4 regions of the Solibacillus sp. FSL K6-1126 genome follow, and region 2 is predicted to be linked to each of the others. Evidence: riboswitches for the same ligand, from Rfam matches in the RefSeq annotation. Region 2 holds a riboswitch; each other region holds the start of a gene.
The links. Region 2 has a riboswitch for S-adenosylmethionine ahead of MHH44_RS02340 (O-acetylhomoserine aminocarboxypropyltransferase/cysteine synthase family protein). Riboswitches for the same ligand answer to the same signal wherever they lie in the genome.
Positions count from the first base shown of each region.

Region 1: it holds a riboswitch for S-adenosylmethionine, as region 2 does, so the genes downstream of both, MHH44_RS19330 (bifunctional homocysteine S-methyltransferase/methylenetetrahydrofolate reductase) here and MHH44_RS02340 (O-acetylhomoserine aminocarboxypropyltransferase/cysteine synthase family protein) in region 2, are expected to answer to the same signal.
Region 3: it holds a riboswitch for S-adenosylmethionine, as region 2 does, so the genes downstream of both, metK (methionine adenosyltransferase) here and MHH44_RS02340 (O-acetylhomoserine aminocarboxypropyltransferase/cysteine synthase family protein) in region 2, are expected to answer to the same signal.
Region 4: it holds a riboswitch for S-adenosylmethionine, as region 2 does, so the genes downstream of both, MHH44_RS16050 (methionine ABC transporter ATP-binding protein) here and MHH44_RS02340 (O-acetylhomoserine aminocarboxypropyltransferase/cysteine synthase family protein) in region 2, are expected to answer to the same signal.

Region 1 is NZ_JBBOPD010000001.1:3,882,807-3,891,169, reverse strand. It holds gene MHH44_RS19360 (S-layer homology domain-containing protein) at 1-365, shown strand, start outside; gene MHH44_RS19355 (alpha/beta hydrolase) at 510-1,256, opposite strand; gene MHH44_RS19350 (LysR family transcriptional regulator) at 1,444-2,331, shown strand; gene MHH44_RS19345 (tetratricopeptide repeat protein) at 2,337-3,179, shown strand; gene MHH44_RS19340 (chemotaxis protein) at 3,322-3,813, shown strand; gene hemG (protoporphyrinogen oxidase) at 3,961-5,346, shown strand; SAM riboswitch class I at 5,433-5,530, shown strand; gene MHH44_RS19330 (bifunctional homocysteine S-methyltransferase/methylenetetrahydrofolate reductase) at 5,633-7,477, shown strand; gene metH (methionine synthase) at 7,470-8,363, shown strand, end outside.
Region 2 is NZ_JBBOPD010000001.1:477,300-485,662, forward strand. It holds gene MHH44_RS02325 (lysoplasmalogenase) at 155-790, opposite strand; gene MHH44_RS02330 (hypothetical protein) at 960-2,639, shown strand; gene nfsA (oxygen-insensitive NADPH nitroreductase) at 2,882-3,616, opposite strand; SAM riboswitch class I at 3,863-3,977, shown strand; gene MHH44_RS02340 (O-acetylhomoserine aminocarboxypropyltransferase/cysteine synthase family protein) at 4,094-5,398, shown strand; gene MHH44_RS02345 (hypothetical protein) at 5,588-5,986, shown strand; gene MHH44_RS02350 (homoserine dehydrogenase) at 6,631-7,617, shown strand; gene MHH44_RS02355 (hypothetical protein) at 7,671-7,901, opposite strand; gene MHH44_RS02360 (EamA family transporter) at 8,019-8,363, shown strand, end outside.
Region 3 is NZ_JBBOPD010000001.1:3,114,559-3,122,921, forward strand. It holds gene MHH44_RS15395 (pyrimidine dimer DNA glycosylase/endonuclease V) at 25-438, shown strand; gene MHH44_RS15400 (alanine/glycine:cation symporter family protein) at 460-1,920, opposite strand; gene MHH44_RS15405 (alpha/beta hydrolase) at 2,053-2,856, opposite strand; gene MHH44_RS15410 (gamma carbonic anhydrase) at 3,110-3,622, shown strand; gene metK (methionine adenosyltransferase) at 3,739-4,935, opposite strand; SAM riboswitch class I at 5,199-5,314, opposite strand; gene pckA (phosphoenolpyruvate carboxykinase (ATP)) at 5,514-7,100, shown strand; gene MHH44_RS15425 (alpha/beta hydrolase family protein) at 7,211-8,014, opposite strand; gene MHH44_RS15430 (NUDIX hydrolase) at 7,998-8,363, opposite strand, start outside.
Region 4 is NZ_JBBOPD010000001.1:3,208,024-3,216,386, forward strand. It holds gene MHH44_RS16040 (MetQ/NlpA family ABC transporter substrate-binding protein) at 1-304, opposite strand, end outside; gene MHH44_RS16045 (methionine ABC transporter permease) at 463-1,131, opposite strand; gene MHH44_RS16050 (methionine ABC transporter ATP-binding protein) at 1,124-2,152, opposite strand; SAM riboswitch class I at 2,298-2,400, opposite strand; gene MHH44_RS16055 (thioredoxin family protein) at 2,462-2,764, opposite strand; gene MHH44_RS16060 (toprim domain-containing protein) at 2,772-3,098, opposite strand; gene gcvH (glycine cleavage system protein GcvH) at 3,188-3,568, opposite strand; gene MHH44_RS16070 (arsenate reductase family protein) at 3,649-4,005, opposite strand; gene MHH44_RS16075 (acyl-CoA dehydrogenase family protein) at 4,329-6,113, opposite strand; gene MHH44_RS16080 (acetyl-CoA C-acetyltransferase) at 6,170-7,342, opposite strand; gene MHH44_RS16085 (3-hydroxyacyl-CoA dehydrogenase/enoyl-CoA hydratase family protein) at 7,464-8,363, opposite strand, start outside.

The DNA.
Region 1 (8,363 bases), 3.4 Mb from region 2:
CACCTTTTAATGATATTAGTCATTATGCACAGCAAACTCAAAATGGGATTGCCGCTGCATATGAAGCGGGGCTAATTAAAGAAAACAACGGAAATTTTAATCCGCAGGGCAAAATTACACGTTCACAGTTAGCATTAATTTTAATGCGTTTTTCAACTGTTCAAGCTGGGCAGCAATACGAACCGGCAAAACTGGCGCCTTTCCGAGATATAGCGAACTATGATCGTGAAGCACAGTTAGCGATTACTTTTTTATATGATACGGGCGTAGTGCAGGGAACAAGTGCTACAACATTTTCACCTAAAGGCAATGTCACACGTGCTCAAATAGCGAAAATTTTAGTGCTGGCAATAAATAAACAATAAAAAACAAGCGTTAAATGGACGGGGATCCATTTAACGCTCGTTTTTTGCTGACGAGTAAACAAAAGCAAACTCGTCTATATCATTGCAAAAACGGGGATTTTTGCAAGGGGACACAATGTCAATTATCAGCTAAAGTGGTGATAATTATTCCTTCCACTTTAACCCTTCAAAGAAACGGTAAATTTCTTCAAACACTAATTCACGTTCTTTACCTAATGTTAATATATGTCCGGAATTAATGAAAGTTTTAACTGATTTAATTCGTGAATTTACTGAACTATAAATTAGATCTGCACTTTCACAATAATATTCATCATCTTCCAAGCCACGTAAAATGTGGACCGGAGTGTTGATAACATTTAGTTTTTCACTTGTTTCATTAATCATATTTTGTAAATAGTTTAATGAAGGCATTTTCACAAGTTCCGCAATTTTATTACGGCTATCAACTGATTCATCATAAGTGCCCGATAACTTTTTATAGTTAATAGCATAGTCAATAATCCGATTTTGTAAACTATCTGTTGATTTGGCTGTTGCTGGAGCAGACATTGTAACAATCGCTTTTGTCGGACGTTCTTCGCCAAGCTTTAAAGAGAAGATGCCGCCTAGAGAAACACCTGCTACTGCAATTTCTTCATAGCCACGATTACGCAATTCATCATAGCCTTCTATAACACTGTCCCACCATTCAGCGGGTTGAGATTGAATTAATAAGTCAGGGCCACCACCATGGCCTTTATATAATGGTGCATGTACTGTATAGTTACGATCCGCTAAATATTTTCCTAAACGTTTTACATCATTTGTATTGCCGGTAAAGCCATGCAGCAATAATACGGCACGTTTTCCGGATTCAATTGTAAAAGGTTTCGGCGCGATGAGTTTCATTGTCAATTAGACTCCTTTTTTTATGTCAATTTTACAAAACTTCAAAAAAACACTTGAAATTTAAAAATAATTTTGATATGAAAACCTGTTGTTATCGACTATTATAAAGAGTATAAACATATAAGTACAATTTATTATTTTTATTATATTGATGCAAAAAAGTTATGAATGATGTGAGGTATGTAAAATGGAGATTGAACAGCTTCAATATTTCAAAACCGTTGCTACAATGCAACATATGACACGTGCGGCAGAGGTTTTAGCCATTTCCCAACCGGCGTTAAGTAAATCGATTGCGAACATCGAACAACATTTAGGTGTACCGCTTTTTAACCGTGAAGGAAGATCGATTTATCTCAACCGTTTTGGCGAGCTTTTTCTGCAAAGTGTCAATGTCATTTTGGATGAATACGATCGGATTAAAGAAGAATTTGAAGATATTATCAAACCGGGTTCTGGAGAAGTGTCATTTGGCTTTATTCATACACTAGGTATGGAAATAGTGCCAGAACTGATTGCTTCAACGAGCGAGGCGTTTCCGAACATGCAGTTTTCTTTAACGCAGGCGACTTCGTTAAGCTTATTAAAGCGGCTTGAAGAGGGGGCCATCGATTTATGTCTTTCGCAAAAAATAGAATCAAGGGTAATTGAAATAGAGACGGAAGAATTATTTGTGGAAGAGCTTTTTGTCATTGTCCCCACAACACATCCGTTAGCACAGCAAGATGCTGTTAAATATGATGAAGTGAAGAATGAACCGTTTATTGCGATTAAAAAGGGAAATTCGCTCCGTCAATTAGTGGATGAGCTGTTTTTAGAGCAGGGCATCGTGTTGAATACAACATTTGCTGCTGAAGAAATGCATACAGTTGCAGGATTTGTTGGTGCCGGAATGGGCATATCCGTAATTCCGAATATTAAAGGGCTAGATCACTATAAAGTAAAACGTTTGAAGTTGGATCCGCCTTGCTACCGCTCCGTTTGTGTTTCATGGGCAAAAAATCGTTATTTGCCTCCAGCAGCATCTGAGTTTAAACAATATTTACTGCAGTATTTTCAGCAAAGAGAAGAGTGAACAATATGGAGCAAAGTCAATTTAGAATATGGCTTAAACAACATGAAATAGAGCATGAGGAAAAGTGGCTAGAGCAGTTTATCTCAGCATGTAATGGAGACGAACAGGCGATGGTTAATACTGCCTTATTATATAAAGAGTATGGGCTATATGACGAAATGTACGGATTGCTGTGCAAGGCGAGTGAGCAGCAGAACAGAGAAGCTATGTATGAACTGGGAAACTGCTATTTTGAGGAGCTTGGTGAAAAAGGGAGTGAGCAGCAGGCATTTTTACTTTATAAAAGTGCTGCACATTTAGGCCACCCTGATGCAATGAATAATTTAGCAGATATGTATTTGAACGGTGAGGGAACAGCAGTCGACGAGCAACAAGCGCTCAGCTGGTTTAAGATGGCTGCGCAATTCGGTATTGCTGAAGCAATGTTTACACTCGGTATCATGTATGAAAAAGGATTGGGTACCGAATGTGATGAATCACAAGCCTTTGCTTACTATTCCCGCAGTGCAGAAAAGCAAGATGAAGAAGCAATGTACCGAATGGGTATGATTTATTTTTCAGGAGAGCTCGGTCAACAGCAAGATAATGAAAAAGCGTTGGAATGGTTTTTAAAAGCGAGCGGACAGTTTCATGTTGATGCAACATTTAATATCGGCTACTGCTATGAAAATGGTCATGGGGTAGCACGAAATAATGAAAAAGCAATCCATTACTATAAAAAAGCAAGCTTGCTGGGAGACATGGAAGCAACAAAAAAAGTAGTAAGATACTACGAACAGAGGGATATAGCAGAAGCTGCCAAGTGGCAAGAAAAGCTAAAAGTTCTAAATAACGATATATATGAATAATAATGTAATAGATACTAAAAAGTTTTGATTTTCTATTTCCTTGTCATAAATTAGACCTATTTCATTGATAAATATAGGTTTAATTTTAATGGAAAATAGGAAATATATTATAAGGGGAAAGTATTAAGAAGGGGGAATTTTTATGTATATGTTTACAGTCCAACAATTCTCTTCTGATCATAATGAGGATAGTATTCAAAAACTACAACAAATGCTATTAGAACAGCGAGAGAATCTGACGACGCTAGGTACAATTGTCGAATATTTAAAAAGCTATGTCCAAACTGGATTAGACCATAAAGATGTTATTAAATACAAACAAAAAATTCAAATGATGACTGATAAACAAAACAAACGTTACGATCAAATTGATGAGCTTATTAATATGAATATTTTGGAATTGAAAAAAGGTAAAACAACAGACAATACCGCACTTGTATATGGAAAAGAAGTTCGGAAAATTGAATCTGGTGTTCGTACTTTAAAGCTATTTGCCAGCGACGCTGTAAATATGCTAGATCTTAACAAACATTTAGAAAACCGCAGCAATGAACGTATACGCTATTTTGATAAACGTTCTACATCTTTGGAAGCAGAAATAATTTCCCTGACAAAGCAACTTTCTTATAAGTAAAATAGAGGCCATCCTACCTGGGAATATGTCGAGGGAGGGTGGCTTTTCTTATGAGGTTCTGAAAATTGTAATACCCAGCTGACCATATTTCGTATGAAAAAGTTTATACTATAAGAAGAGAAGCGAACGAAATAGGAGAGAATGGATATGAAAACAGTAGTAGTTGTAGGTGGAGGAATTACCGGGCTATGTACGATGCATTATCTGAAAAATAAAATGCATGAGCAAAACGTGGAAGCACGGTTAATACTGATTGAAAAGAACGCATATTTAGGCGGAAAAATTCATTCCGAATACGATAAAGGTTTTATTATGGAAACAGGGGCTGATTCAATTGTAGCACGCCATTCAGGGGTATTGGAGCTTGTTAAGGAGCTTAATTTTGAATCAGAGCTTGTCTATAACGAAACAGGTATTTCCTACATTCATACGAATAGCGAGCTGTATGCTATTCCGGCAGGTTCGACATTCGGTATTCCGATGAGTGTAGAATCGCTCATGTCGAGTACGTTAATTTCAGAAGAAGGAAAGAAGAGGGCCCTTCAAGATTTAGAAATCCCGAATACTAAATTTACTAAAGAAAGCTCTATCGGTACGTTTTTAGAATATTTTTTAGGTGAAGAAATTGTTCGAAAGCAAATTGCCCCAGTATTGGCAGGAGTTTATTCAGGCGATTTATATCAATTAAGCCTGGCATCTACATTGCCGTATTTAGTGGATTATAAAAACAACTACGGATCGATTATTAAAGGCTTCGAGGCACATCGCGAGCAATTCGAAAAAGCTGCGAATAAGAAGTTTATTTCTTTCCGTCCGGGTTTATCAGCATTAATCAATCGTATAGAAGAACAGCTGCCGGAAGTTGAATTCATGAGAAAGACAGTAACAAAGCAAATTCTAAAAAAAGGTGAGCAATATGAAGTCGTGCTGGAAGATGAAATAATATTGGCAGATATTGTTGTACTGGCCGTTCCAAATGAGACGGTACGTCATGTAATACAGGATGATTCATTAGAGGAACAGCTGAAAAAGTTCACGACGGCATCTACTTTAACGATGTATGTTGGCTTTGATGTACCGGACGATATATTACCGGCTGATGGTACCGGCTTTATCGTTTCGCATAATAGTGATTTAGTTTGTAATGCATCGACATGGACGAGCCGTAAATGGAAGCATACGTCAGCAGAAGGCAATTTACTCGTTCGCTTGTTTTATAAAGATATTAATCCGCGCTATGAAGAGTTGGCAGCCATGTCAGATGAAGAACTGACAAAAGTTGCATTGGAAGACATTCGTCTCAGCTTAGGTGTTGAAGCGGATCCAACTGTCATTAATGTAACAAAGTGGATTGACCAAATGCCGCGCTATGATTTGGCGCATAATGAAGCCTTATCAAAAGTTATACAGCAACTGGCAACGGATTACCCGAATGTTCTATTAGCGGGATGTGCCTATTTCGGAGTAGGAATCGGTGCTTGTATTCAAAACGGCAAAAAAACAGCTGAACACATTATTAGTCGAATTATGTAAAGAAATACTTCATTCAGCTAAAGGGTATTGACGGACGTATTAGATAACGTTATGATTCATTTAAATATTTCAAAAATTCATATTATTTCTTATCAAGAGAAGTCGAGGGACTGGCCCGATGAAACTTCAGCAACCAACATTAAGTCAGGTGCTAAATCCAGTGGCGAATGCCAGAAGATGAGAAGGGATTAAGTCGATAACTACTATGCCTTCTTTTCTTTAATGAAAGAAGGCTTTTTTGTATCGTTAAAATACTGAAAATACTGTAAATGATGGAGTGAAGGCAATGGGTTTACTTGAAGAATTACAAACACGGGTTTTAACAGCCGACGGAGCAATCGGGACACTTCTTTATTCATATGGGTTGGATTATTGCCATGAAGAAATGAATATTGCCCGTCCTGATATTATAGAGAAAATTCATAGTGAATATATTGCGGCAGGTGCAGATATTATTCAGACCAATACATATGGAGCTAACCGTATTAAGCTTGCACGTTATGGCTATGAAAGTCGTGTGAAGGAGTTTAATGAAGCAGCGTTAAAGATCGCAAAGCGGGCAGCTTCCCTGGATGGGCAATATGTTCTGGCAACAATCGGTGGTATTCGGGGAATTCGTAAAAGTGATGCAACATTAGATGAAATTTTAGCTGCGTTCCAAGAACAGGCGGAAGTATTACTAGCAGGTGAACCGGATGGATTTTTATTGGAAACGTATTACGATTTTGAAGAATTATCGCATTGTGTCCATCTATTACGTTCGATGACCGATTTGCCGATCATTGCTCAAGTGACGATGCAGGAACCGGGTGTCCTTCAAAATTTAATGACGTTAAATGAAGCGTTTCAAGACTTGGAAAGGTTAGGTGCAGATATTGTTGGGAGTAACTGCCGATTAGGTCCTTTCCATACAATTCAGGCATTTGAAGGGGTTAATTTACCGAATAAAGCTTTTTTATCAGCTTATCCGAATGCATCATTATTGGACATTGAAGATGGTCGAGTAGTTTATGAGTCGGAAACCGATTATTTCGCACGTGCAGCAGTTGAACTCGTAAACCAAGGTGTCCGTTTAATTGGCGGATGCTGCGGGACGACACCGAAGCATATTGCAGCCGTAAAAAAACGTTTGGCGAATATGCAGCCAATTGAAACAAAAGAAGAAAAACCCGGCCATACACAATTTGTCCGAATTCCGGAGCCACGTAAACAGGAGCCGCTCCACGAAAAAGCAAAACGTGAACGTTCAGTTATAGTGGAACTGGATACGCCACGTCATCTGGAAATTGACGGATTTGTAGAAGGGGCAAAACAGTTATCTAAAGCAGGAGCCGATGTCATTATGATGGCTGATAACTCACTTGCTTCACCGCGCATCAGTAATATCGCGATGGCTGCGATTTTAAAAGAGCAAGGAATTCGTTCATTGCCGCATTTGACATGCCGTGACCGAAATTTAATTGGGCTTCAGTCACATTTAATGGGACTTGATGCACTGGAACTTCATGATATTCTTGTCGTGACAGGGGACCCGACAAAAGTAGGGGATTTCCCGGGGGCGACGAGCGTATATGATGTTTCATCAATGGAACTGATTTCTCTAATTAAGCAGTTAAATAAAGGTGGTTCTTTTACTGGGAAATCGCTGCGTAAACAGGCAAATTTCTCGGTAGCCGCTGCCTTTAATCCGAATGTTCGTGTACTGGACCGTGCTGTAGCCCGTTTAGAAAAGAAAATCGAGCATGGAGCAGATTACTTTATTTCACAGCCGGTTTATACGAAAGAAAAGATTATCGAAATCTATGAGGCGACGAAGCATTTGGAAACACCGATTTATATCGGGATTATGCCACTAACATCTTCACGCAGCGCGGAATTTTTACATCATGAAGTACCGGGCATTAAACTGTCCGATGAAGTACTTGCGCGCATGGCTGCCTGTGGGGATGACAAGGAAGCATCGACAGCAGAAGGAATCGCGATTGCTAAAGAGCTGCTCGATACAGCATGTGAATACTTTAACGGTATTTATTTAATTACACCGTTTTTACGCTATGATATGACGCTGGAATTAATGGACTATGTAAAACAATATGATGTGGAAAGTAAAGGAGTTCAGTCGAATGTATAATCACCCGATTCATGAGCAATTACAAAAAAGAATACTTATCATCGATGGTGCCATGGGGACGATGCTTCAGGCAGAAAACCTAACATATGAAGATTTTGGCGGAGAAGACTTAGACGGTTGTAATGAAAACCTGGTACTGACAAGACCTGATGTATTGAGTAAAATTCATCGTGCCTATTTAGCTGCAGGCGCTGATATTATTTGTACCAATACGTTTGGTGGAACACCACTCGTGTTGGATGAATATGACTTAGGTGACAAGGCAGTTGAAATTAATAAGCGGGCGGTTGAAATTGCACTAGAGGCTGCAAAAGAGTTTTCGACACCAGAATGGCCGCGCTTTGTCGCAGGTGCAATCGGGCCAACGACTAAAACATTGTCGGTAACAGGCGGTATAACATTTGAAGAGCTGGAAGAAAACTTTTATATCCAGGCAAAAGCACTAATTGAAGCGGGAGCGGATTTGCTCTTAATGGAAACTTCCCAGGATATGCTTAATGTTAAAGCAGGAACGATTGCCATTCACCGTGCATTTGAGGAACTTGGCAAAGAGCTGCCTGTCATGATTTCAGGAACAATTGAGCCAATGGGAACAACGCTTGCCGGGCAATCAATTGAAGCATTTTATATTTCTATTGAGCATATTAAGCCGTTGTCTGTCGGACTGAACTGTGCAACAGGTCCGGAATTTATGACCGATCATATCCGTTCATTGGCAGAGCTTTCAAATGGTTATATTAGCTGTTATCCGAATGCCGGTTTACCGGACGAGGAAGGCTGCTATCATGAAACACCGGAGTCATTATCGAAAAAACTGCAAGGCTTTGCAGAAAAAGGCTGGTTGAACATCGTCGGCGGCTGCTGTGGTACAACGCCAGCACATATC
Region 2 (8,363 bases):
CTACTTAAGTACCCGCTGAATGAAGATAAGCCTCTGGCAGATGTCACAGATTTTTTAAATGAATAATGAAGTCAGCCTAAATACGTCACATCGTGTGACAACGGCTGACTGACCCACATCCTGTGGGTCTAAAAAATCTGGACACGATTACGCTTTAGCGTAATCGATCATAATCAATTATGCTGAGCATGAGGAAAAACTGTGCGCCGTAATACGTAAACATAATCAAGATATGGGAATAGGCAACATCAAACATAAAACGGTTAATAGCCAAAACCGAATCCGACATGATAAAGAGGGTGGCGCCGATGACAGCAAACTTACTGCCTGTTCGGAACGATGTCCATCCCATCGTTAAAATTACTAAAATATAAGCAGTCACTGCAATGGCGAGTACAGCATCTCCTTTTTGAAGAAGACTTCCTGCAATCCAGAACATCATAACCGCACCATATAAAGCTAAAAAAACCTTTACGTACAGTGGTGTATTCTGCTGATTTGTAGAGCGGAAAGCAAAAATATAGAAAATATGACCGACCAGAAAAAAGCTCAGTCCAATAATGAACCACTGCAATGTATAGTCGCCAACCGCACAGAAAATTAAACCAATAGAGATCAGCCAGTAATATGGTGATTTCACATGTACTTTCGTTAAAAATGCGAGCACTATAAGGAAAATCATTGGCAAAAGCTTAAAGACCATTTTTAATGAACTATCGATCGTTTCAAAAAAGAACACATAGTACAAGCCAAGCCCGAAGAAAAGTAAAATCAGAACTTTACGTGCCATCTATTAACCCCCAAGTAAAAATATTTATATAAAATTACTGTAAAACCAAACTATCATTTTATAAAAATGCAATATATGCTCTATTATGCCAGAAATTATGCAGTTTTACTTGTTTATGAATCTTTTTGGGAGGTTATTCGTACATAGTAAGTAAGAGAGGGTGATTGTTATGGGACAATTATTGCTAATAACGGCAATTGGATCACTTTTGATCACATTATTATTAATGCCGTTATCAAAGAAAGTTCGCAATAAGGAGCTTTCATCAAAAACATTTACGAGCTTATTCATTACGACATTTATTGTAAGCTTTATATCAGTATTCTTAACAGTATATATTTCAAAAATCGATCTAAGCTGGACGATTTTTTTATACGTAATACCTGTTGTAGCCATTATTGGGGCAATATTTGCTGTTGGTAAGGAGCAAAAAATTAAATCAGCCATCGTGCTTGTCGGCATTATTGGGATCGGCTATTTAGTAAGTGCACCATTTTTAAATGCAAATGAAAAATTCAAATCTTCAGAGATGAAAGAAAAAACGGAAATTTCGTCGTTTGATGAGACGAAAACACCGGCAAGTGTACCGCCAAAATTTGTTAAAAACAAAATGAAAAAGGCGTTTGGACAGGTGCCAAACACGAGCTATTATGAATTAGGAAACCTGCAAATTCAAAAAGTAAATGATCAGTATGTTTACATTGCACCTGTAGAGTTTTCAGGATTCTTTAAATGGTTCAACGGAAAAACAACACCTGGTTATTTCACGATGAGTGCTACAGACTCAAGCGATAATCCAAAGTTTGTGAAGGCTGAAATGAGCTATGTTCCATCTGCTTATTTAAATAAAAACCTGGAGCGTCATATTCGTCTTCAAAATCCATCATTAATTTTCTACGGAGATCCGCAGCTTGAAATTGATGAGGATGGTAAACCGTATTACATCCGTTCTTACGGGGAATTTATTTCGGCACGTAACGGCTTTGATGTAAAAGGGGTTGTACTTGTTGATGCAGAGACGGGTGCAACAGAGAAAATCGCGATTGCAGATGTACCGGCATTTATCGATGGTGCGGTATCACCGGAAGCGGTAAGTTTGCAAAATAGTTATTACGGTAACTATGTGCACGGGTTCTGGAACAGTCTAGTCGGTAAAAAGGATGTTAAGTTGCCGAGCGATGAAGGTACGGAAGCAAATGTAAGCCCAATCTTTATGGAAGATGGGGAAATGTATTATTTCACTGATTTTACAAGTCCGAAAGAGGGCGTTGACTCGATGCTTGGTTATGCATTAACACATGCACGTACCGGTGAAGCGACGTACTATACCGGAAATCTGGAAGAGTCTTATATGGATTCCCAAGGGGCTCTTGAAATTATCGAGAAAAAGTTCATCGAAAAAGAATGGGAAGGTGAAATGCCGATCCTTTACAACTTCTACGGTGAAGCGAGTTGGCTGTCAGCTGTACTCGATGCGAACGGATTCCTGCAAAATTACTTTATCGTGTCAGCAGCAAATCCTGAAATTTCGGCGTATGGTACAACACCAAATGAAGCGTTAAGACTTTATAAAACAGCGCTAAGTCGTGGCGGAAGTACGGTAGACGGTACTTCAAATGCTGAAGAAGCAAAGGCGACGGTAAAAGTTGTGCGTGTTTATAAAGAGCGTGTAGGTGATTTCACGATCGTATCATTCCTGGCAAATACAGGTGAAAACTTCATTGTTTCTACAGAAGTTGCACCGTTTGCAATTTACTTACAAGAAGGCGATCAGGCGACCATTACGTATGCGAAAACAGGGGAAGATTTCCAGCCTGTGAAAGCATTGCAAATTGAAGGATTGAAATAAATAAAGCAATTTGGGCAGAAGTAGAAGTACCGCTGGATAAGAAGAAAACCCTTATTAAGAAACGGATACTTTGTAAAATTGATTGGAATGTAGGGCGACTCCGGCGGGAACAGCACGACGCCTGAGACTACAGGCTCAGGCCGTGCCCGCGGAAAGCGTCCCGGAATGGAAATCAATTTTTAACGCTCAGCAAAAAATGCTATTTTTCTCATAGAGAAAAATAGCATTTTTGGTTTATAAGCCTACTTCCAAGTGAAACCTTGTGAAGCGAGAAACTCTTTCATATGTGGACGATTTTGTTCTACTAAGTAATCAGCCATTTGCTTCGTCCATGTTGCCGTCTTTTGATTTGAAGATCGGCTGCTGTAATAGTCTTCCATAATGCCATCATACTCATCTAGAAGCGTATCGTATTGATCAAGATCATAGCCATTTTCATGCAATACCGCAGCTACTGGTAAACGTGGTTTTGTTTCATTGCGTTTTGTCGGTGTACCAATCGTCATCGCAAATAGCGGGAAAACATATTCCGGTAAATTGAACAGCTCGCTAATTTCCTTAGGATTTGTACGGGCACCGCCAATATAGCAAATGCCATAACCCATTGATTCTGCTGCAATAACAAAGTTTTGCGCAAATAATGCAACATCTGCTACACCTACAAGCACGTTTTCAGCCGTGTCAGCAGAAATATCGACTCCGTGCTTTTGACCAGCTACCTGCAAACGTTTGAAATCTACGCAAAATAAGAAAGAGGCACCAGCTGTTTTGAATTGGAATTCGTTTTTAGACAGTTCACCCAGTTTAGTTTTCTTTTCTTCATCCGTTACCCAGATAACACTGTATGCCTGCACAAAATGCGAGCTTGCCGCCATTTGTGCTGTTTCGATTAAATCGATGACAGTTTCTTTTGAAATTTCCTCACCTGTATATTTGCGAACAGATGTGTGACTGCGTAATAATTCTTTTGTATTCACGTGAACATCTCCCTTTTATGTAATAAAAATCTTAATGGTATATCCTTCAAGCTTATTTTAGTCAATATTTTAGTTGAAGTCGATTATAAGCGTCTATTCAATTCATAGGGAGGAAATTTTTGCATATCGTTAAATACAGATAAGAGTAATCAGAATAGAAATCTGAAAATTTTAATTTTTTTGTGTTGACATATCGGATTAGTATGTTTTATACTGAGACTCAACGATGGAACACAAATCACATAACTCTTATCAAGAGCGGCGGAGGGAATAGGCCCTGAGATGCCCGGCAACCAGTAAGTGATGAACTGACTAAGGTGCTAAATCCTACAAAATGGACAATCATTTTGAAAGATAAGAGGAGGCAAACTTGCTCATGCGCAACCCTCTTCTTAACTGAAGAGGGTTTTTTTCATTTAAAAAATCCTCCTCAAAAACACCGATTTCACCATCGATTAAATTTTTGGGGGTATTAAAATGACAAATTTAAGACCAGAAACATTATTATTACACGGGGGTCAAAAGCCAGACCCGGAAACAGGAGCAATTGCAGTTCCGGTTTACCGTACAACGGCCTATGCATTTAATGACACAGCTCATGCGCAACGTCTATTTGCATTACAGGAAACAGGCAATATTTATTCAAGAATTATGAACCCGACAGTCGGGGCATTTGAGGAACGGGTTGCTTTATTAGAAGGGGGCACAGCTGCAGTAGGGCTTTCATCTGGCGCAGCAGCAGTAGCATTTTCTATTTTAAACGTAGCCGGTGCAGGGGATGAAATTGTAGCGGCAGGTTCACTTTACGGTGGGACATATAATTTATTCGCGACAACATTGCCTCGCTACGGCATTACAGTAAAATTCGTAGATGAATCAAATCCTGAGAATTTCCAAGCGGCAATCACTGATAAAACGAAGGCAATCTTCGCAGAAATTATCGGAAATCCAAGCTTGAAAGTACTGGATATTGAAGCGGTAGCAAACATCGCTCATGACAATGGTCTTCCTTTATTAATCGACAGCACATTTGCTTCCCCATATGGAAGTAATCCGATTGAATTCGGCGCGGATGTTGTCATTCATTCTGCAACAAAATGGATTGGCGGTCATGGAACGACGATCGGCGGGATTGTCGTTGATGCCGGTAAATTCGACTGGACACAAGGAAGACATCCAGGGTTTACAGAACCCGATACTTCATACCACGGTCTAAGATACGGAATTGACACAGCAGGCGCTGCATTTGCGACAAAGCTTCGTGTTCAACTATTGCGTGATTTTGGTCCAACATTATCTGCTGACGCGGCATTTAATTTCCTGCAAGGACTTGAAACGCTTCATTTGCGTATTGTCCGACACAATGAAAATACACAGAAAGTTGCAGAGTATTTAAGAAACCACCCATTTGTGGAGTACGTGAATTACAACGGCTTTGAAGATTTTGCGACACATGATTTAGCGAAAAAGTATTTGAAAAACGGCTTCGGATCAATCATTACGTTCGGAATTAAAGGCGGACGTGAAGCTGGCCGCCAAGTAATCGATAACGTGGAATTGTTCTCACATGTAGCGAACGTTGGCGATGCCCGTTCATTAATTATTCATCCTGCGAGCACAACACACCAACAGTTATCTGCGGAAGAATTAAAAACTGCCGGCGTATCGGAAGAGCTCATTCGCTTATCGATCGGGTTAGAAGCAGCGGAAGATATTATCGCGGATTTAGAGCAGGCATTAGCGAAAGTTGCAGCGGAAATTGGAGTAGAAACAAACGCATAATGCTTTAAAAAAGGCTTAGCTTTTCCCATTCGAAAAGCTAAGCAATTTTTAGAAAATTAATCCCTACTATTTTTATAAGTTTTATTGACAAATTAAATACCTAGTAATACAATTGGGATAATTATATTACCAACCGGAAAAATTTAAAGTGATGTTGCAGCATCATTGGAAGAAAAGGAGTTGTTCAACATGGGGAAAGTATACAGTGCACAAAACGTTGCAGCCTATATTATTTATGAACTAAATGACGTAAAGGAATTTGTGAACGCTTGTGCGATCCAGCAAATTTTGGCGGATGTGAATACAATGTGGCAGCATGTTTTCGGACACAGTGCTTTCTCAGAACAAGCTCACGATCTTGCCACAGCGGGTTATGTTATAAAAGAAGTTGCCGAGGAATACAAAATTCATGGTACAGCCCATATTTTATCGCCAGCTAGAGAGTGGTTCTTAAAATATGGGGAATTTCAGTTAGTAGAGCGCCCATACGCGGTCCCTGACTTCTCGGCAAAAGAGGAAATCGTCATGACCAAGATTTTAACTGCCTATCGTTTACGGGCATATAATGATATAAACGTGGCAGTATAAAATAATTCCGGAACACTAGCGAGCCCCCTTGCTAGTGTTTTTTTATTTGGTGATTTTTTTACACGGTGTATATGGTTTATTAGAAGTATGAAAACGATTATTAGAAGAAATTTTGGGGATATTAGAAGAAATGTCGATGTTATTAGAATTTGGGTGAATTTGAAGGTTGGGTACGCTTATTTTCCGGGCAGGAAATGGTTGTTGAAACCGGTGTTTGCGATTTATTAGAACAATGATGAGCGATATTAGAAGAAGTGTGAGCGATATTCGCAAATTGAGTGTGGATATTAGCAGATTGCGACCCCATTTTAGAACATTAACCGGTTATATTAGAAGATCGCAATTTTATTAGAACATTTCAAAATATATTAGACGATTTCTGAATATATTAGAACATAACAAAACTCTCTCAACTACTTAGCCCAAAACACAAGTAGTGACTGGAAATATTAACATCATAGTCTCCAAATTAGCTCTTAAAAAATAAAATTTGAATGAATATTGACCGTTTACAGTAAACAAATGTCCTTCTAGGCGAGATTATCCTTGTTTTCATGTATTATATAGGATAGAATTTTCTTTAAGATAAATTTTTTGAATTATTCGTTAATATATGCGTGTTAAGAATTTGGAGGAGAAAGGCAATGGCAACAATCAAGGCAGCGATCTTAGGATTTGGCACAGTAGGTCAGGGAATTTACCATATTTTAAATGAAAAGAGGCAGGAGCTTCGCGAAAAGCTGGGTGTTGAACTGGAGGTCGCGAAGATTTTAGTAACCGATGCAAGCCGTGAGCGTGTACCGGGCACAAAACATTTAATGACGGAATCAATGGATGACGTACTGGCGGAAAATAATCTGCAAGTTGTATTTGAAGCGATTGTAAATGAAGAGCCTGCATTCACTTACTTAAAACGTGCTGTTGAGGCAAAATGCCATGTCATTACAGCGAATAAAGTAATGCTTGCAAAACGGGGCGAGGAGCTCGAAGCATTGGCGAAAGTAAATGGTGTATTCGTCGGCTTTGAGGCAACGGTAGCAGGTGGTGTGCCTATTATTAAAACAATGAAAAATATTCTTCTGGTCAACGAAGTAAGCTGCGTTCAAGGAATTTTAAATGGAACAACAAACTATATTTTAACAAAGATGCGTGCAGAGGGCTGGAGCTTTGAACAAGCATTAAGAGAAGCACAGCAATTAGGTTATGCAGAAGCGGATCCATTTAACGATGTATCGGGTCAGGATGCATTTAAAAAGCTGATGATTTTATCGAGCCTTGCATTTGGGGAACAGCCAAATTGGGCAGAGGTAGAAGTGATCGGAATCGATACAATTTCATCAGAACAAGTAGCGGAAGCAACAGCGCAAGGTCTTCGCTATCGTCATGTGGCAGAAGTGGAAAAACTCGAAGACGGTACAATTCATGCAAAAGTGGCACCACTACTCGTGAACAATGAACATCCGCTTTATCCTGTAGATGATGTGTTCAATGCGGTGACGATGGAGACAAACTATATCGGAACATTATCCGTAATTGGGCCTGGCGCCGGGATGTATCCGACAGCAAGTGTAATGGTAGAGGATTATGCTGAAATTATCGGGAAACGTGCAGGGTTTACAGTCACTATTTAATAAGAAGAGATTAAAAAGAAGCGAACTCGATGAACGAATTCGCTTCTTTTCTATTAGTCCTCATCTTTTATATCGACATCTTCGGGAATCGGAGTGTTTTTCCAAATTTCAATTTCTTCTTTAATTCGTTCGAGTTGCTGATGGTACGTATCAAATTGCGCACTATTAATTAAAAAGTGTTCACCATCATGTACTGCTTTAATGCGACCGGCATAAATGTACTGTAAAACCTGATGTTCAGGCATGCCTATATCTGCTGCAGTTTGTTCTACTGTTTTAAACATCATGATGCCTCCTTTTTAGTTTAAGTTAATCTTATTATAAATCGATTTCAACAAAACTTCATCTCGTATGGACTTCTAACGTATGATAGCATAATTAATAAAAATGGGGTGTAGGATGTGAATATTTTACCGTATTTGTTTGTGCTTTTGGCCGCCATGCTTTGGGGGACGGTCGGAACAACACAAACCTTTTTAACGGAAGGGATTTCTTCGTTTGCGGTAGCATGTGTAAGGTCGGGTATTGGCGGAGGCATTTTACTGCTTGCGGTTTTGGCGATGAGGAAAATTTCCTTTCGTAACTGGTCATGGAAGTGCACCATTTTAGCGGCGATCACGATTGCTCTATTCCAAAGTCTGTTTTTCACATCTGTCTGCTTTACAGGAGTTGCAGTAGGAACGGTCGTAACAATCGGCAGCGCGCCTGTATTTGCGGGATTCATCGAGTGGGTTTTTTGGAAAGTG
Region 3 (8,363 bases), 2.6 Mb from region 2:
TCATATCCTTAATGAGGTGAAATGATGCGTTTATGGCATACCGAGTTAATTCCCTTTATCCCAAAAAGTCAGCTGCTTGCCCAGTGGCGCGAGTTGAACAGCATTTTCGTGAAGGAAGACAACCATGTATTAATCAATTATATTTATGAATACCCAAAAGAGGATTTATATATTTATACGCAAATTGTTCTGAAGGAAATGCGCGCCAGAAACATTACAATTCGTACGATTGATAAGATGGATCGTTATTTTGTCGATCTTCGTTTGTCTGAAAATGAATACTATCCGCCATACAGCCGCCACCATAATGATAAGTATTTAACGATTTGCTACTATAATTTATATGAAAAATATATTCGCGGACAAAAAGATTTTACTGCGGAACAATTTGAGGCACTACATCAGTATTATTCCATAAAAAAAGGAGCAGCTTTTTAACTAGCTGCTCCTTTTAATCTACTAATCTTTCTTATATGTCTCCCAGAAATCAGCATTTTTAATTCCGAGTTTTTTCGGATCAAATACTGGGTCTTTTCCTTCTTTTTTCTGTTGCTCATAATCCTTCAACGCAATGAGGGCCGGTTTCATGATGAATAATAGCATAATTACGTTAATCCAAACCGTTAATCCTAAACCAACGTCACCGAATGCCCAAGCTAAATCGGACGTTTTAACTGTGCCGTAAAATGCCGAAGCCAATAATACGAATTTCATTAACAATATCCCGATACGTCTTGCACTGCCATTAAACATATACGAAACATTTGTTTCAGCAATATAGTAATATGCCATTAATGTAGTGAAAGCAAATAGGAATAAAGAAATTGCGACAAACCCTGAACCAAAGTTATTTAAAGATGGGAACGCATCATTTACAGCTGCTTGTGTAAAGCCTGAATACGTAATCGTCTCATCCATTTTTGCTTCAATCAGAGCTCCGTCTTGACTACCCTCATGGACATTGTATGTACCCATGAATAAAATCATTAATGCTGTTGCAGTACATACCAAGATTGTATCAATATAAACTGAAGCTGCCTGCACTAAACCTTGCTTTGCAGGATGCGATACTTCTGCAGCAGCAGCTGGATGTGCACCAGTACCTTGACCTGCTTCGTTTGAGTAGATGGCACGTTTTACACCCCAGAAAATTGCGCTACCGATCATCCCGCCAAATACTGCATCTGTAGCGAAAGCACTACGGAAAATTAAAGCAAACACTTCAGGCACAGCTGTAATATTCATAATAATAATAATAGCCGCTACTAACAAATACGCTAATGCCATGAATGGTACTAAAATTTGGGCAGCATTTGCAATACGCTTAACACCACCAAAAATAATAACCGCCAGCAGGAGAATCGTAACTAGTCCAGTTACCCATGGTTCAATTCCAAATGCATTATCAACTGCACCTGCGATGGCATTTGCCTGAACTCCAGGCATTAAAAATGCAACAGAGATAATCATCGCAATGGCAAAAATAACACCTAATGCACGTATTCCAGTTGTTTTTTCAATGTAGAACGCCGGACCACCACGATACTGTCCATCTTTTTTCTCTTTATAAATCTGAGCTAACGTCGACTCCATATACGCCGTTGATGCCCCGATAAATGCTGTCACCCACATCCAGAACACCGCACCCGGACCACCGAATGCAATAGCTGTTGCGGTACCAACGATATTACCTGTACCGACACGGCCCGACAATGCAATCGACAATGCCTGGAACGAAGATACACCTGCTTCTGATTTTTCTCCTTTGAACATTAACTTGAACATGTCTCCAATTAGCCTGACTTGTGCAAACTTTGTTAGGATAGAGAAAAATAAACCAACGATTAAAATACCATAAATCATAACAGGACCCCATAAAATATTGTTGGCCCATCCTACAAAATCATTCAAGAAACCCATACTATACCCCCTTTGTTGAAATAATGTATTAATTTGAAATTTAGTATATTACAAATATTCGAAAATTTCGATATATTTTTTTTAAGGAAATAAAAATAAACCTAACAAAGTATGATTTTGTTAGGCTTATCACTATTCAATAATATATCCCAAGTCTCTTAAAACATTATTAATATAATCTATCGTAAATTTAAAAACATCTTCCCGTTCCACTTCAAAATAAAGGCTGTGGAGGCAACCTTTCCATTGCTTATAGTGAAACTCGGAAAGCGTATGCTCTGTTATCCATTTCTTAGATGTACTAATGTCTGAAACTTTATCATTTTCACCCGTCATTAATAATACTGGGATATCCGGAAACTTCAATTCAGGGTTACGGATTGTCCGCGACATTTGCTGCCAGTCGCGATACCATTTTACCGTCACCATACTCTTCAACGGTAATTGCTCTTTTAGTTCCATTAACACATCTGTGTTCCGCGTAAGATGGTGAGGCTCCAACTCATGTTTCAGCTTAACATTCGATGTAATGGCGCTGAAGCTTGATAAAGCATTCGACAATTTTCCCGGTGCCAGCTTTAAATTAAACCAGGGGGATGCTAAAACAACACCCGCACATTCTATTTTATTGTTCTGGAGTACATACGTAGCTATTGCAGCCCCTAGGCCATTTCCTACGATAAAAAGCGGTACGTTATATTCTAGTGCCACTTTCAATAATACTTTTGTATACTTATAATATTCTTTAAAATCTTCATCATGATACGTTGTATACTTTCCTTGCTCTCCATGTCCAGGTAAATCCCCCATTACAACATGAAAGTGTGAGCTGCGGAACTTTTCAATTAACCATGCGTACCACCGATGATGTTCATATGCGCTATGAAGAATAACGACTACGGCTTTTGGTTGTTGCTCTGTTTCCCATTTCCACATGGCCAATACTCCTTACATATAAAATATTTTTATGACATAAACACGTGATCCTTTAATTCAGGAATGAGTTTGCCGATTATCAAAAAATTACGATATTGCACCTTCTTTAACATCGGCATCATTATATTACTATTTATTTGTATAATTATAATACATTCCGTTCTAAAAGAAATGTTAATTGAAAAATCTTCACGTTTTGTTACGATATCTATAGATTTATCTACAATTTTATAGAAGAAATGAGGAAATGCACATGATTTACCCTTATAAGGATAAAATACCAACGATTCACCCTTCTGCATTCATTGCAGACTATGCCACAATTACCGGTGATGTAACAATCGGTGCCGAAACTTCAATTTGGTTTAACACGGTAATTCGTGGCGATGTAAACAAAACTATAATTGGTGACCGTGTCAGTATCCAGGATTTGAGCTGCCTTCACCAAAGTCCCGCTGCCCCTCTCATTATTGAAGACGAAGTAACAGTAGGTCATCAAGTTACATTACATAGCTGTACAATTAAAAAACGCGCTTTAGTTGGTATGGGTTCCATCATACTGGACGGGGCTGTTATAGGCGAGGGTGCATTTATTGGTGCCGGCAGTCTTGTACCACCGGGAAAAGTGATTCCTCCCAATTGTTTAGCGATGGGTCGCCCAGCAAAAGTCGTACGTGAAGTGACAGCAGAAGATCGCGCAGATATGGATCGGATAATTTCAGAATATGTGGCAAAAGGGCAATACTATAAATCACTTCAAAAATAATTTAACAGTCATTCCCCTCTTTGAATCTTATAAATCTATACCTTGTTAAAAAGAAATCTTATATAAGATCATAAAAAAGGAGCTATCCATTAAACTGGATGCTCCTTTTTATTATATTAAATTCCTGCTTTAGCTTTCAATTCAGCCGCTTTATCCGTACTTTCCCATGGCACATTTAAATCTGTGCGACCGAAATGTCCGTATGCTGCTGTTTGCTTATAAATCGGACGACGTAAATCAAGCATTTTAATAATGCCCGCAGGACGTAAATCAAATAGCTCACGTACCCAGTTCACGATTTTTGATTCTTCTACTTTTCCTGTACCGAATGTATCAACCGCGATTGATACAGGTTGTGCAACACCGATTGCATACGCCAGTTGCACTTCAGCACGGTCAGCTAGGCCAGCTGCTACAATGTTTTTAGCAACATAACGTGCTGCATATGCTGCAGAGCGGTCAACTTTTGTCGCATCCTTACCGGAGAATGCTCCGCCACCATGACGCGCATAGCCGCCGTAAGTATCAACAATAATTTTACGACCTGTAAGACCTGCATCTCCTTTAGGCCCGCCGATTACGAAACGACCTGTTGGGTTGATGAAGTATTTTGTTGCTTCATCCAATAATTGAGCAGGAACAACCGGTTTAATAACGTGCTCTTTAATATCTGTTTGAATTTGTTCTAATGTTGCTTCTTCATCATGCTGTGTTGAAATAACGATTGTATCCACACGAACAGGTTCATTGTTTTCATCATATTCGATTGTTACTTGTGTTTTACCATCCGGACGTAAATATTCCAATTCTCCTGATTTACGTACTTCTGTTAAACGACGTGCTAATTTATGAGCTAAAGAAATTGGCATCGGCATTAATTCCGGTGTTTCGTTACATGCATAGCCGAACATTAATCCTTGGTCGCCTGCACCGATTGCTTCCAGTTCATCATCCGTCATTGAACCTTCACGTGCTTCCAATGCTTGGTCAACACCTTGTGCAATGTCAGGTGATTGCTCTCCTACAGCTACTAGTACTGCAAGGTTTTCCGCATCAAAGCCGTACTTACCGCGTGTGTAGCCGATTTCTGCCACTGTATCACGGATAATTCCTTTCATATCTACATAAGTAGAAGTTGTAATCTCACCAGATACTAGTACTAAGCCTGTTGTTACCGTAGTTTCACAAGCTACACGTGCATTTGGATCTGCAGCTAAAATAGCGTCTAAAATGGCATCCGAAATTTGGTCACAAATTTTATCCGGATGTCCTTCCGTTACACTTTCTGATGTAAACAGTCGACGATTTGTCATGTCATTTCCTCCTAAATCACTTTGGCAATTGTTTTTTATTGATACGGTACTCATTACCCATGTCCGTTATATAAAGCAATTACGCTAATGCGTATCTACCTTTTAACGTCAAGCTATATTTGCTTTAACACGAGGGTCTGAAAGGCTGTAACTATATAATTTTCGCTCAGCACGAAATTGTAAAACAAAATAAAAAAAATCCTTTCTCTCATAGCCGTGTTCATCACACGTGAGGAAAGGATATTACGTTTCGTTACCTTTCACTCTTATCGTTCAAGGGAATTTTTGCCCTTGCATCAGGTTGGCACCAACACGTATAAAATATACGCAGGTTGCCGGGTTTCATAGGGCCTGCCCCTCCACCAGCTCGGGATAAGAGTATCCGTTCAATTAAACATCTTACGCAAAAAAACAAGTGCTGTCAACAAATTTTGACGTATTTCGCAATGTTTAAAATTCCGGAAAAAATAATTTGCAATTAGTATAGATTATTTCACTTAATGTGTTATACTATTTTTGAATTAGGAATCAACTCCCCTCTATAAGGGAATACTATAAAAAAGGATGGTATTTAATAGATGAATTCGGTAGAAATTGCTAACGAGCTGAAAGAACTTTTAAACGGGGAAAACATCAAAACTCAATTATCTGTTCCACAATTAGTTGAAAAAGCTACATCACGCGGAGAAGCCGTGCTGACTGTTGAAGGTGCATTACGTGCCCAAACAGGAAAATACACTGGCCGTTCTCCAAAAGATAAATATATAGTAAAAGAAGAAATTTGCAACAATAAAATCGATTGGGGCAAAGTTAACCGTCCGATTTCTGCAGAGGTATTTGATAAACTTTATGTGAAAGTTGTAAATTACTTAAAAGAACGTGACGAGTTATATGTATTCAACGGTTTTGCAGGTGCAGACAAAGAGTCTCAATTATCCATTAAAGTAATTAATGAATATGCTTGGCATAATCTATTCTGTCATCAATTGTTCATCCGCCCAACAGCAGACGAATTGGCTAAACATGTTGCCGAGTTTACAATCGTATCTGCGCCAAACTTCAAAGCAGATCCTGAAGTAGACGGTACAGGATCGGAAACATTCATTATAACATCTATTGAAAAGAAAATCATCTTAATCGGCGGAACTGAGTACGCAGGTGAAATGAAGAAGTCAATCTTCGGTATTATGAACTACTTATTGCCTGAACAAGGTATCTTCCCAATGCATTGCTCTGCAAACGTTGGTGAAGGTGGCGATGTTGCATTATTCTTCGGTCTATCTGGTACGGGAAAAACAACTTTATCTGCTGATAAAGATCGTAAATTAATCGGTGACGATGAGCACGGTTGGTCTGATAACGGCGTATTCAACATTGAAGGTGGATGCTATGCAAAAACAATCAACCTATCTGCTGAAAATGAGCCGGAAATTTATAATGCAATTCGCTTTGGTTCAGTACTGGAAAACGTTGCGGTAGATCCTGAAACACGCGAATGCGACTATGCTGACGGTTCATTAACAGAAAATACACGTGTCGCTTACCCTATCGACTATATTGACAATATTGTGTTACCATCAGTAGCAGGTCATCCAAATACAATCGTCTTCTTAACAGCCGATGCATTTGGTGTATTACCTCCTATTTCTAAATTGACAAAAGAGCAGGCAATGTATCACTTCCTAAGTGGTTTCACATCAAAACTTGCCGGCACAGAACGTGGTGTAACAGAGCCAGAACCAGTATTCTCTACATGCTTCGGTTCTCCATTCCTACCGCTTGCTGCAACAGTTTATGCAGAGCAATTAGGTAAGAAAATTGATGAGCACGGTTCACAAGTTTTCCTAGTAAACACTGGTTGGACTGGTGGCGAATATGGTGTAGGCAGCCGTATGAAGCTTTCTTATACACGTGCAATGGTTCGTGCTGCAATCGATGGTAAATTAAATAACGTTGAGACAACTCAAGATGCAGTATTTGGATTAAACATTCCAGTAGCCGTTGAAGGTGTACCATCTAGCGTATTAAATCCTCGTGATGCATGGGCAGATAAAGCTGCATATGACAAAAAAGCTGCTGAACTTGCTGATCTGTTCAAAAATAACTTCACGAAATTCGAGAATGTTGATGAAGCAATCGTTCAAAAAGGCGGCCCATTAGTATAATTTACTAATGACCAACTTTATTCAATCAAAAACAAACAGCATTTTCCTCTATGGGGAAAATGCTGTTTTTACTTTGTATAAAATAAGGTTTTCCCTTATTATTTTTTTTCCTAGTTCTGTTCAGACTTCTTACTTTCTTGGCGTTTCATCCAATTACATAAGTTTTTCACAGTGTCACGGTTCAAGTCTGGAGGATAATGATGCTTTAATCCGGATGAGAACCATGTCTCAACAGATTTTCCTTCCTTTTTTAAGTACTGCTCTAGTTTATAGGCATGCTCAATATCCACATGCTGATCTTCTGTACCATGAATTATGAGTACCGGAGTTTGAAGTTTTTCGATTTCAAGTAGTGGTGTCCGGTCATCATAGTTTTCCGGTACTTTATTTGGTGTACCGCCAACAATCCTTTTCAAGCCGCGCCGCATATCCACCCGCTCCCAATATGTTGCTGTCGCATCCGATACACCTGCCCATGTTACGAGCGATTTAATATCATCACGTAAAATCGCTGTCCACAATACCATTAATCCACCACGGGAAAAACCATACAGATTCACTTTGTCCACTTGAATAAAATGCTTCAGTACTTCTATACCGTTAATTGCATCATAACGGTCATCACCGGCAAATTCATCCTTACCTTCTCCCCCGCGATTTCCGCGATAGTACGGAGCAAATACTACAAAGCCTTGCATCGCAAATTGGGCAATACGTGCCGGTCTCACCATACCGATTGATTGGAGCCCCCCACGCAAATATAAAAGCGCTTCATATGTACCAGCCGCTTGTGGACGTGCCAATAATCCTTTTACACGCAGGCCTTGTGACCAATACGTAATTTCATCTAATCGGATATGGGGATTCGGTGATGGGTAATTGCGTATCGAAAAAATCTTACCATTGTCGTTCATGATTTTTCACTTCCTGCAACATCTTTTTCATTCCTGCATCCCGCATATAGAAACTTAAATTCGGCTGCTTCCACAAATCCTCTTCTGTCAGCCATAACATGCCTTCTGTTTCATGATCTCCTGTAAAAGGTTCAATGTCCTTTACTTTGGCAGTAAAAACCGCTTTGCAAAAGGGAATGTCATCATGCACGATGTAGTAGGCAAACCATTTTACATCTTCTATTACAACATTTGCTTCTTCATAAACTTCACGGATAGCCGCTTCGTATAATGTCTCTCCAGGCTCCTGCTTGCCTCCGGGAAACTCAACACCACGACGGTGATGAATCGTACATAACCATTTCCCTTC
Region 4 (8,363 bases), 2.7 Mb from region 2:
TACCGCCAGCATTTGCAAAGTCATAATCGAAATCTGCTTTTTGTGCTTCGAAGTATGGAATGTGCTGGAAGAAGTTCGCATCTAGATCACCGTTATCTAAATCTTGGTTTGGAAGTACATAATCTGTATAAGGTTCGATTTTAAGCTCAATACCTTGTTCCTCTAATATCGGTTTAACTTTTTCAAGGATAACTGCGTGTGGTGTATTCGATGCACCAACTACTAATTTTTCATCTTCTCCTCCACATGCTGCTAATGCAAGTACTGAAGCTCCTAAAATAACGCTTGATAATAACTTTTTCATTTGTTTTACCTACCCTTTTTTATTAGTTTGTTTTCGGCCCATCGAAACTTTTTCTATATTCTGATTATTTTTCGGATAGACGCGCACTTTTATAAAAGTTTGCGTCCATATTGTTTCGATGCACCAATATTTATAATTACGGCCTTACGAGCCACTAACTATCGTTTGTCCACTCTTGCTGTGATGAAATCCCCAATATATTGGATGATGAATACGACAACTAAAATCAATACAGTTGCCATTAAAGTCACATCTGTTCGGTTACGCTGGAAACCATCAAGGAATGCCAGGTTTCCTAAACCACCCGCACCAATGATGCCGGCCATTGCTGTATACCCTACTAAAGCGACAGCTGTAACAGTAATACCTGAAATTAATGCCGGTAAGCTTTCCGGAATCAGCACTTTCCAAATAATCGTAGAAGTTTTCGCTCCCATTGAGCGAGCCGCTTCTATAACACCTTTATCAATCTCTCTTAATGCAATTAACACCATGCGCGCATAAAACGGTGCTGCACCGATAATAAGCGCAGGTAATGCTGCATTGGCACCACGGATGGTTCCAAGTAAAAACTTCGTAAATGGAATTAATAAAATGATCAAGACGATAAATGGAATCGAGCGGAAAATATTCACAAGTGACCCTGTCAAAAAGTGTACAATTTTATTTGCCCATAATTGGTTGTCGCTCGTTAAAAATAAGACAATACCAATTAGAAGTCCTAGTATAAATGTGATGACTGTCGCAACAGCCGTCATATAAATTGTTTCATATGTTGCTTCGAGCATTTTACCCCAATCTACGTTTGGAAATAATTGATTAAACATGCTCAATCACCTCCGCCTGAATTTCTTGCTTCGCTAAAAAGCTTAATGCTTCCGCGACTGCTTTTGGCTCGCCATCGATATGAATAAACAATGTACCAAACGAACCGCCCGTTGTATTTGAGATTTTGCCATGCACTATATTAACAACTACGTCAAATTGCTTAATCATTTGTGAGATGACAGGCTGTTCTGTCGTTGCCGCTGCAAATGTTAATTTAGCGATTTTGCCTTCTGGATAATTGGCTAAAATCTGTTCCAGTGATGCTTGCGTTTCCTGTGTTTCACCAGAAGCTTGCGACACGAAGTTTTTCGTAATCGGTGCTTGCGGATGTTGGAACACTTGTAATACATCTCCCTGTTCCACTACTTTTCCGGCTTCCATAACAGCTACTCTGTTACAGATTTTACGGATAACATGCATTTCATGTGTAATGAGTACAATTGTAAGTCCGATGTTTTTATTAATATCAAGCAGCAATTCCAAAATTGAATCCGTTGTTTCAGGATCAAGTGCTGAAGTCGCTTCATCACATAAAAGCACTTCCGGATTATTTGCCAACGCACGGGCAATGCCAACACGCTGCTTTTGACCGCCTGAAAGTTGAGAAGGATACGCTTTCCCTCTTCCTTTTAAACCAACAAGTTCAATTAACTCTTCTACTCGTTTTTCACGATCAGCTTTTGAAACACCTGCTATTTCAAGTGGAAATGCGATGTTTTCTTCAACGGTACGTGACCAAAGTAAATTGAAGTGCTGGAAAATCATACTTATTTTTTGACGTGCTTCTCGTAATTTAGCCCCGGAAGCTTTTGCAATATCCTGACCACCTACAATGACAGAACCTGTCGTTGGCTTTTCCAAACCGTTCAATAGGCGAATCATTGTACTTTTACCGGCACCACTGTAGCCGATAATACCGTATATTTCTCCTTTGTTGATCGATAGGCTTACATTATCAACTGCCGTAAGCTTACCATTTTTCGTGTTATACACTTTTGTAATATTTTGTATATCAATCATCGGTTGTACTCCTTCTAAATTGAAATAACCTTCCTGCTATTTCAAAATCATGTTCTTTTTTCATCCAAAACATCCGCTGAATGAAAAAAACCTTTCTACCAAGACAAGTAGAAAGGTTTCACATACATTTATACGGTAAACCGTTCTCTCATCTTTCAAAGTTTACACTTTGTGTGAATTGGCACCTTTGCGTAATCGCTGGTTGCCGGGCTTCATAGGGCACTTCCCTCCACCTCTCTTTATAAGAGCAACGTTATTAAGTTTTATTATTATGAATGTTACTTTATCACGACAAAGTGACTACGTCAATTACTTTTTTAATATTTCATACAAAAACGGTACGGATTTAAATGCATAAATTTTATTCGTTAGTTCTCCGTTGTCTGAAACGATTAAACAAGGTACACTTTCAATTTTCAGTTCATAAGGTAAATCCCCTAAATAATTGATATTTGCCATACCAAGCGGGAGATCTGGTAGTAATTTCTCAATTACTTCCAACATTTTTTCCGATACTTCACATGTGCCGCACATAGGCGTATATAGGAAAAATGCTGTCTGATCATATTGTTGTACGTTTTGTTCCCATTGCTGTTGCGTCCATTGTTCCATTATACTGTCATCCTTCTTTTACTAAAAATTTTGCTCGTAGTAAAATATCCCTTAAGATTTTAGTAGGTGTTTTTTCTACTTCAATATATTCGTGAGGTATGATTAGCTGTTGTGCTTCAGGATATGCACGGTTCATCAGTTTACGTAACTTTTCACCGTTTTTATCTGCATCAAACATAGTGATAATTTCATCTTGCTCATAACCTTCTAATAAATCAATCAAATTGACTTCGCTTATTGTGCCATTTGTACAAATAATTGTCACGTCCTCTGCTAAAATCGGGATTAATCTCAACTTATCGGCACGTCCTTCGACAACAAGGCATTTTCCCATACGTACACGCTTCCTTTCAAAGTCACCTTTATGTATAGAATAACAAAAAAACACTAAAACCTTACTATAGAAGGCTTTAGTGTTTCATATTATTGTTCGATTAATGCAGTGTAAGCATCTGCGTCTAATAATTCTTCAACTTCCGCTTCACTTGTTAACTCAACAGTAACCATCCATGCATTTCCGTATGGAGATTCATTAACGTATTCTGGGTTGTCCAGTAATTCTTCGTTGATTGCAACTACTTTACCAGAAAGTGGTGCATATAGTTCAGAAACTGTTTTTACAGACTCTACACTACCGAATGGCTGATCCTTTGAAATCTCATCGCCTACTTCAGGTAATTCTACGAATACGATATCACCTAATTCAGATTGTGCGAAATCCGTAATACCGATTGTTGCCTTACCGTCTTCTATTTTTACCCACTCATGCTCTTTTGAATAACGTAATTCTTTTGGTGTGCTCATTCGAAAACCTCCATGTTATATGTAGTACATTCAAGTTCATTTTGCCATATTTCGTTCGGAAATACAATGTGAATAACTGTTTATTTCCAAGTTTCTAAGAAGTCAGACTCCTTAAATCCTAAAGTTAATTTTTTTCCATCTGTTACGATCGGTCGCTTAATTAACATACCATCTGATGCCAATAGCTCTAATTGCTCATCCTCGGACATTGTCGCTAATTTATCTTTAAGACCTAATTCCCGATATTTCATACCGGACGTATTGAAGAATTTCTTTAATGGCACTCCACTTGCTTCATAAATTGCTTTAATCTCCTCTTTAGATGGTGTCTGTTCTACGATATGAATATTTTCATAGTCCACACCTTGCTCATCTAGCCACTTTTGCGCTTTTTTACACGTTGTACATTTTGGATATTGAATGAATTTTACTGTCATGTAAGTACTCCTTTTGCCCTGGATTTTCCTATATTGTAACGGATATAGAAGGACAAATCAAAAATGTGTTCGTATTATTGGCGTTTTTATGAATATGGGTTTTATTAGAAGATTTGTGCCGATATTAGAACATGCTGGTCGTATTTTAGAAGAATGGTTTCGTTTATTTGAAACTTTGGCGGTCATATTAGAAGAAAGGAAACTTATATTAGAACTTCCGAGATATATTAGATCATGTAAAAATATATTAGAACATTTTACATTATATTAGAACAACATAGAAAAATCGGGTGCAGTGTCATGCACCCGACTATAGTATTTTATTAAACTACATACTTTTCTGCTTCAATTAATTTCACTGAAGCTTCACGTTTTTTCGGAATTAAGTTGTAAGGGTTGTTACGCGTTAATTTACGTAAAGCCGATAAAATCATACGTGCATCGTCACCTTCAACTGAAGCGATCAATGTTTCTTTTGCTTCTTTTTCGATTTCTGCGAATGCTTCCTGACAGAAAATTTGAGTGTAAAGGATTTTTTGTGCTGCTTTTTCTTCTCCGTCACGCTCGATTGCTTTTTGTGTACGGATTACTGCAGATTCCATTGCGTATAATTGGTTTGCAATGTTCGCGATGTTCACTAACAGCTCCTGCTCGGCATCCAGTTTTGCACCGTAGCGTTGTGCTGCTGCACCTGCTGCAAGTACTGCGATTTTCTTCGCATTTTTCACTAAATATTTCTCTTGCTCTAAAGCACCTTGGCCAATTTCTTCAGGCATAAGCATTAGTAGCTCGTTTTGCAGTTCTTGTGCTACTTGTAATAGTGGTAATTCACCTTTTAATGCTTTTTTCATAAATGTGCCTGGTACGATCATACGGTTAATTTCGTTTGTACCTTCGAAAATACGGTTAATACGAGAGTCACGGTAAATGCGTTCCACTTCGTACTCAGCCATAAATCCGTAACCACCGTGTAACTGAACCGCTTCATCCGCTACGAAATCCAGTGTTTCAGAACCGAATACTTTTGCGATTGAGCACTCAATAGCATACTCAGCGATTGCTGCTGCGATTGATTTGCCGTCTTTTTGCTCTTCATCGGATAACTGGCTTAAACGGTCTTCGAAGTAGCCAACTGTACGATAGTTTAAAGATTCTGATGCATAAATGTGAGAAGCCATTGATGCGATCTTTTCTTTCGTTAGGTTGAAATCCGATAATTTCGTTTTGAATTGTTGGCGTTGGTTTGTATAAGCAACCGCTAATTCAAATGCACGTTTTGATGCACCTACAGTACCTACTCCTAATTTATAACGCCCGATATTTAAAATGTTGAATGCGATAATATGACCGCGGCCTACTTCACCTAATAAGTTTTCTACAGGAACTTCTGCATCTTCTAAAATTAATGTACGAGTAGAAGATGATTTAATCCCCATTTTCTTCTCTTCCGGACCTACAGAAACTCCTGGGAATGAACGCTCAACGATGAATGCAGTAAATTTATCGCCATCAATTTTTGCGTATACAACGAATACATCTGCAAAGCCTGCATTAGTAATCCATTGTTTTTCACCATTTAATACGTAATGTGTACCCGCTTCATTTAATTTAGCAGTTGTTTTTGCGCCTAATGCATCCGAACCTGAACCTGGCTCTGTTAAAGCGTATGCTGCGATTAAGGCACCTGAAGCTAACTTCGGTAAATACTTCGTTTTTTGCTCATGGTTACCGAATAATACGATTGGTAATGAACCGATCCCTACATGCGCACCGTGTGTGATTGAGAAACCACCAGCAGGTGACATTTTTTCAGCGATTAATGCAGAAGAGATTTTGTCTAAGCCTAAGCCTTCGTACTCTTCCGGCACGTCAGCTGCTAGTAAACCTAAATCACCTGCTGTTTTTAATAGACGTACCGAGTGCTCGAACTCATGGTGCTCTAAGTTTTCAACTACCGGCAATACTTCGTTTGTTACATATTCCTGAGTTGTTTGAGCAATCATTTTTTGTTCATCTGTGAAATCTTCCGGTGTAATTACTCGGTTAATTTCCACGTCCTCGATTAAAAAGCCGCCACCTTTAATAATGCTGTTTGTTGTTTGTGCCATTGTAAATTCCTCCCTAGTTTCCTTTGTGATTTTTATTGTGTTGTTTCCCCAGACAATTAAAGAACTTCAAATACCCCTGCTGCGCCCATTCCGCCGCCGATACACATTGTTACGACACCGTATTTACCGCCGCGGCGTTTTAATTCATTGATTAACTTCACTGTAAGAATCGCACCTGTTGCACCAAGTGGATGGCCTAATGCGATTGCCCCCCCGTTAACATTCACTTTTTCCATATCAATGCCAAGCTCACGAACTACTTGAATTGATTGTGATGCGAATGCTTCGTTAATTTCCCACAGGTCAACTTGATCTTGTGTAATTCCTGCAATTTCAAGTGCTTTCGGTACCGCAACGATTGGTCCGATACCCATTACTTCAGGTGGAACTCCTCCGACAGCAAATCCTAAGAATTTTGCCAGTGGCTGCATACCTTGTTTCTCCGCTTCTTCACGGTCCATTACAAGTACTGCTGCTGCACCGTCAGAAGTTTGAGAAGCATTCCCTGCTGTTACAGATCCTTTTACGTTGAATGCTGGACGTAATTTTGCCAACGTTTCTACCGATGTACCTGGACGAACCCCTTCATCTGTATCAAAAATTGTAACTTTTTCTTTTAACTGATTGTTTTCATCGACATAATACTCCGTCACTTCAACTGGAACGATTTCGTCTTTGAATTTACCTTCTTTAATTGCTTTTTCAGCCAATTCATGCGAACGTACTGCAAAAGCATCCTGCTCTTCACGTGTCACATTGTAACGATTCGCTACTTCTTCAGCTGTGTGACCCATACCGATATAGTATTGTGGTGCTTCTTCAGCAATTTTTGGGTTTAGACGAACTGTATTACCAGTCATCGGAATCATACTCATCGACTCTGTACCACCTGCAACGATTGCTTTTGCATGGCCAAGCATAATACGCTCTGCTGCATAGGCAATTGTTTGTAGCCCTGATGAACAGAAACGGTTAACTGTTAATGCTGGTGTTTCATCCGGTAACCCAGCCAATGCCCCAACTAAGCGGGCAACATTCATCCCTTGTTCTGCTTCTGGCATTGCACATCCCATAATTAAATCATCAACCGGACCTTCATAGCCCGCACGTTTTAATGCTTCTTTTACTACTACTGCACCAAAATCATCTGGACGAGTGTTCGCAAGTGATCCTTTTTTCGCACGTCCGATTGGTGTTCGTGCTCCTGCAACGATAACGGCTTCACGCATAATGATGTTTCCCCCTTGTGATTAGCCAGCAAGTAAACTCGTAAGCTAGTTGCCGGCAAAATTTTTCAACTGATACAACGTTTTAAGTTAAAGTCTGTCGCTTTTTGCGCACGGACTTCGATTAGTTACGTAACGGCTTTCCTTTTACAAGCATGTGCTGCATACGCATTTGTGATTTCTGGTCTGCAACCAGTTCTAGGAATGCTTGTTTTTCCAGGTTTAATAAGTACTCTTCTGAAACTTCTGTTCCGTATGGTACTTTTCCGCCTGCGATTACATATGCAAGTTTTTTCGCGATTTTCAGATCATGCTCTGTAATATAGCCTGAATCGAACATTCCTTGAGCCCCTAATAACAATGTTGCATAACCTGGTGCCCCTACTACTTTCACCGGTTTTTTCACTGGTGCTGTATAGCCTGCATCCGCAAGTGCAAGTGCTGCTTGTTTTGCATCATAGATTAAGTGATCCGGATTTACGGAAATACCATCCGCAAAGTCCAGGAAATTATTTTCACGTGCTTCTTCACCAGAAGTCGAAACTTTTGCCATTGCAATTGTTTCGAATACTTTATTTGCGATTTGCTGATAGTCTACATCCACGCCATTTGGCAAGCCTTTAATGAACTTTTGGTAAAGACCTAAGTTACCGCCGCCACCTGGGATTAATCCAACGCCTACTTCTACAAGACCCATATACGTTTCAGCTGATGCTTGAATGTGTGCAGCCGGTAAACATACTTCCGCTCCGCCACCTAATGCCATTTGGAATGGTGCCGCAACAACCGGTTTTGTTGAATATTTAATACGGCGCATTGCCTGCTGGAATGACTTAATAACAAAGTCCAGTTCGAAAATGTTATCATCTTGTGCTTCCATTAAAATCATCGCAAGGTTGGCACCAACACAGAAGTTCTTACCTTGGTTCCCGATTACGAGACCTTTAAAGTTTTTCTCAACTTCATCAATGGCATAGTTGATCATTTGTACAATGTCTAAACCGATTGCATTTGATTTTGAGTG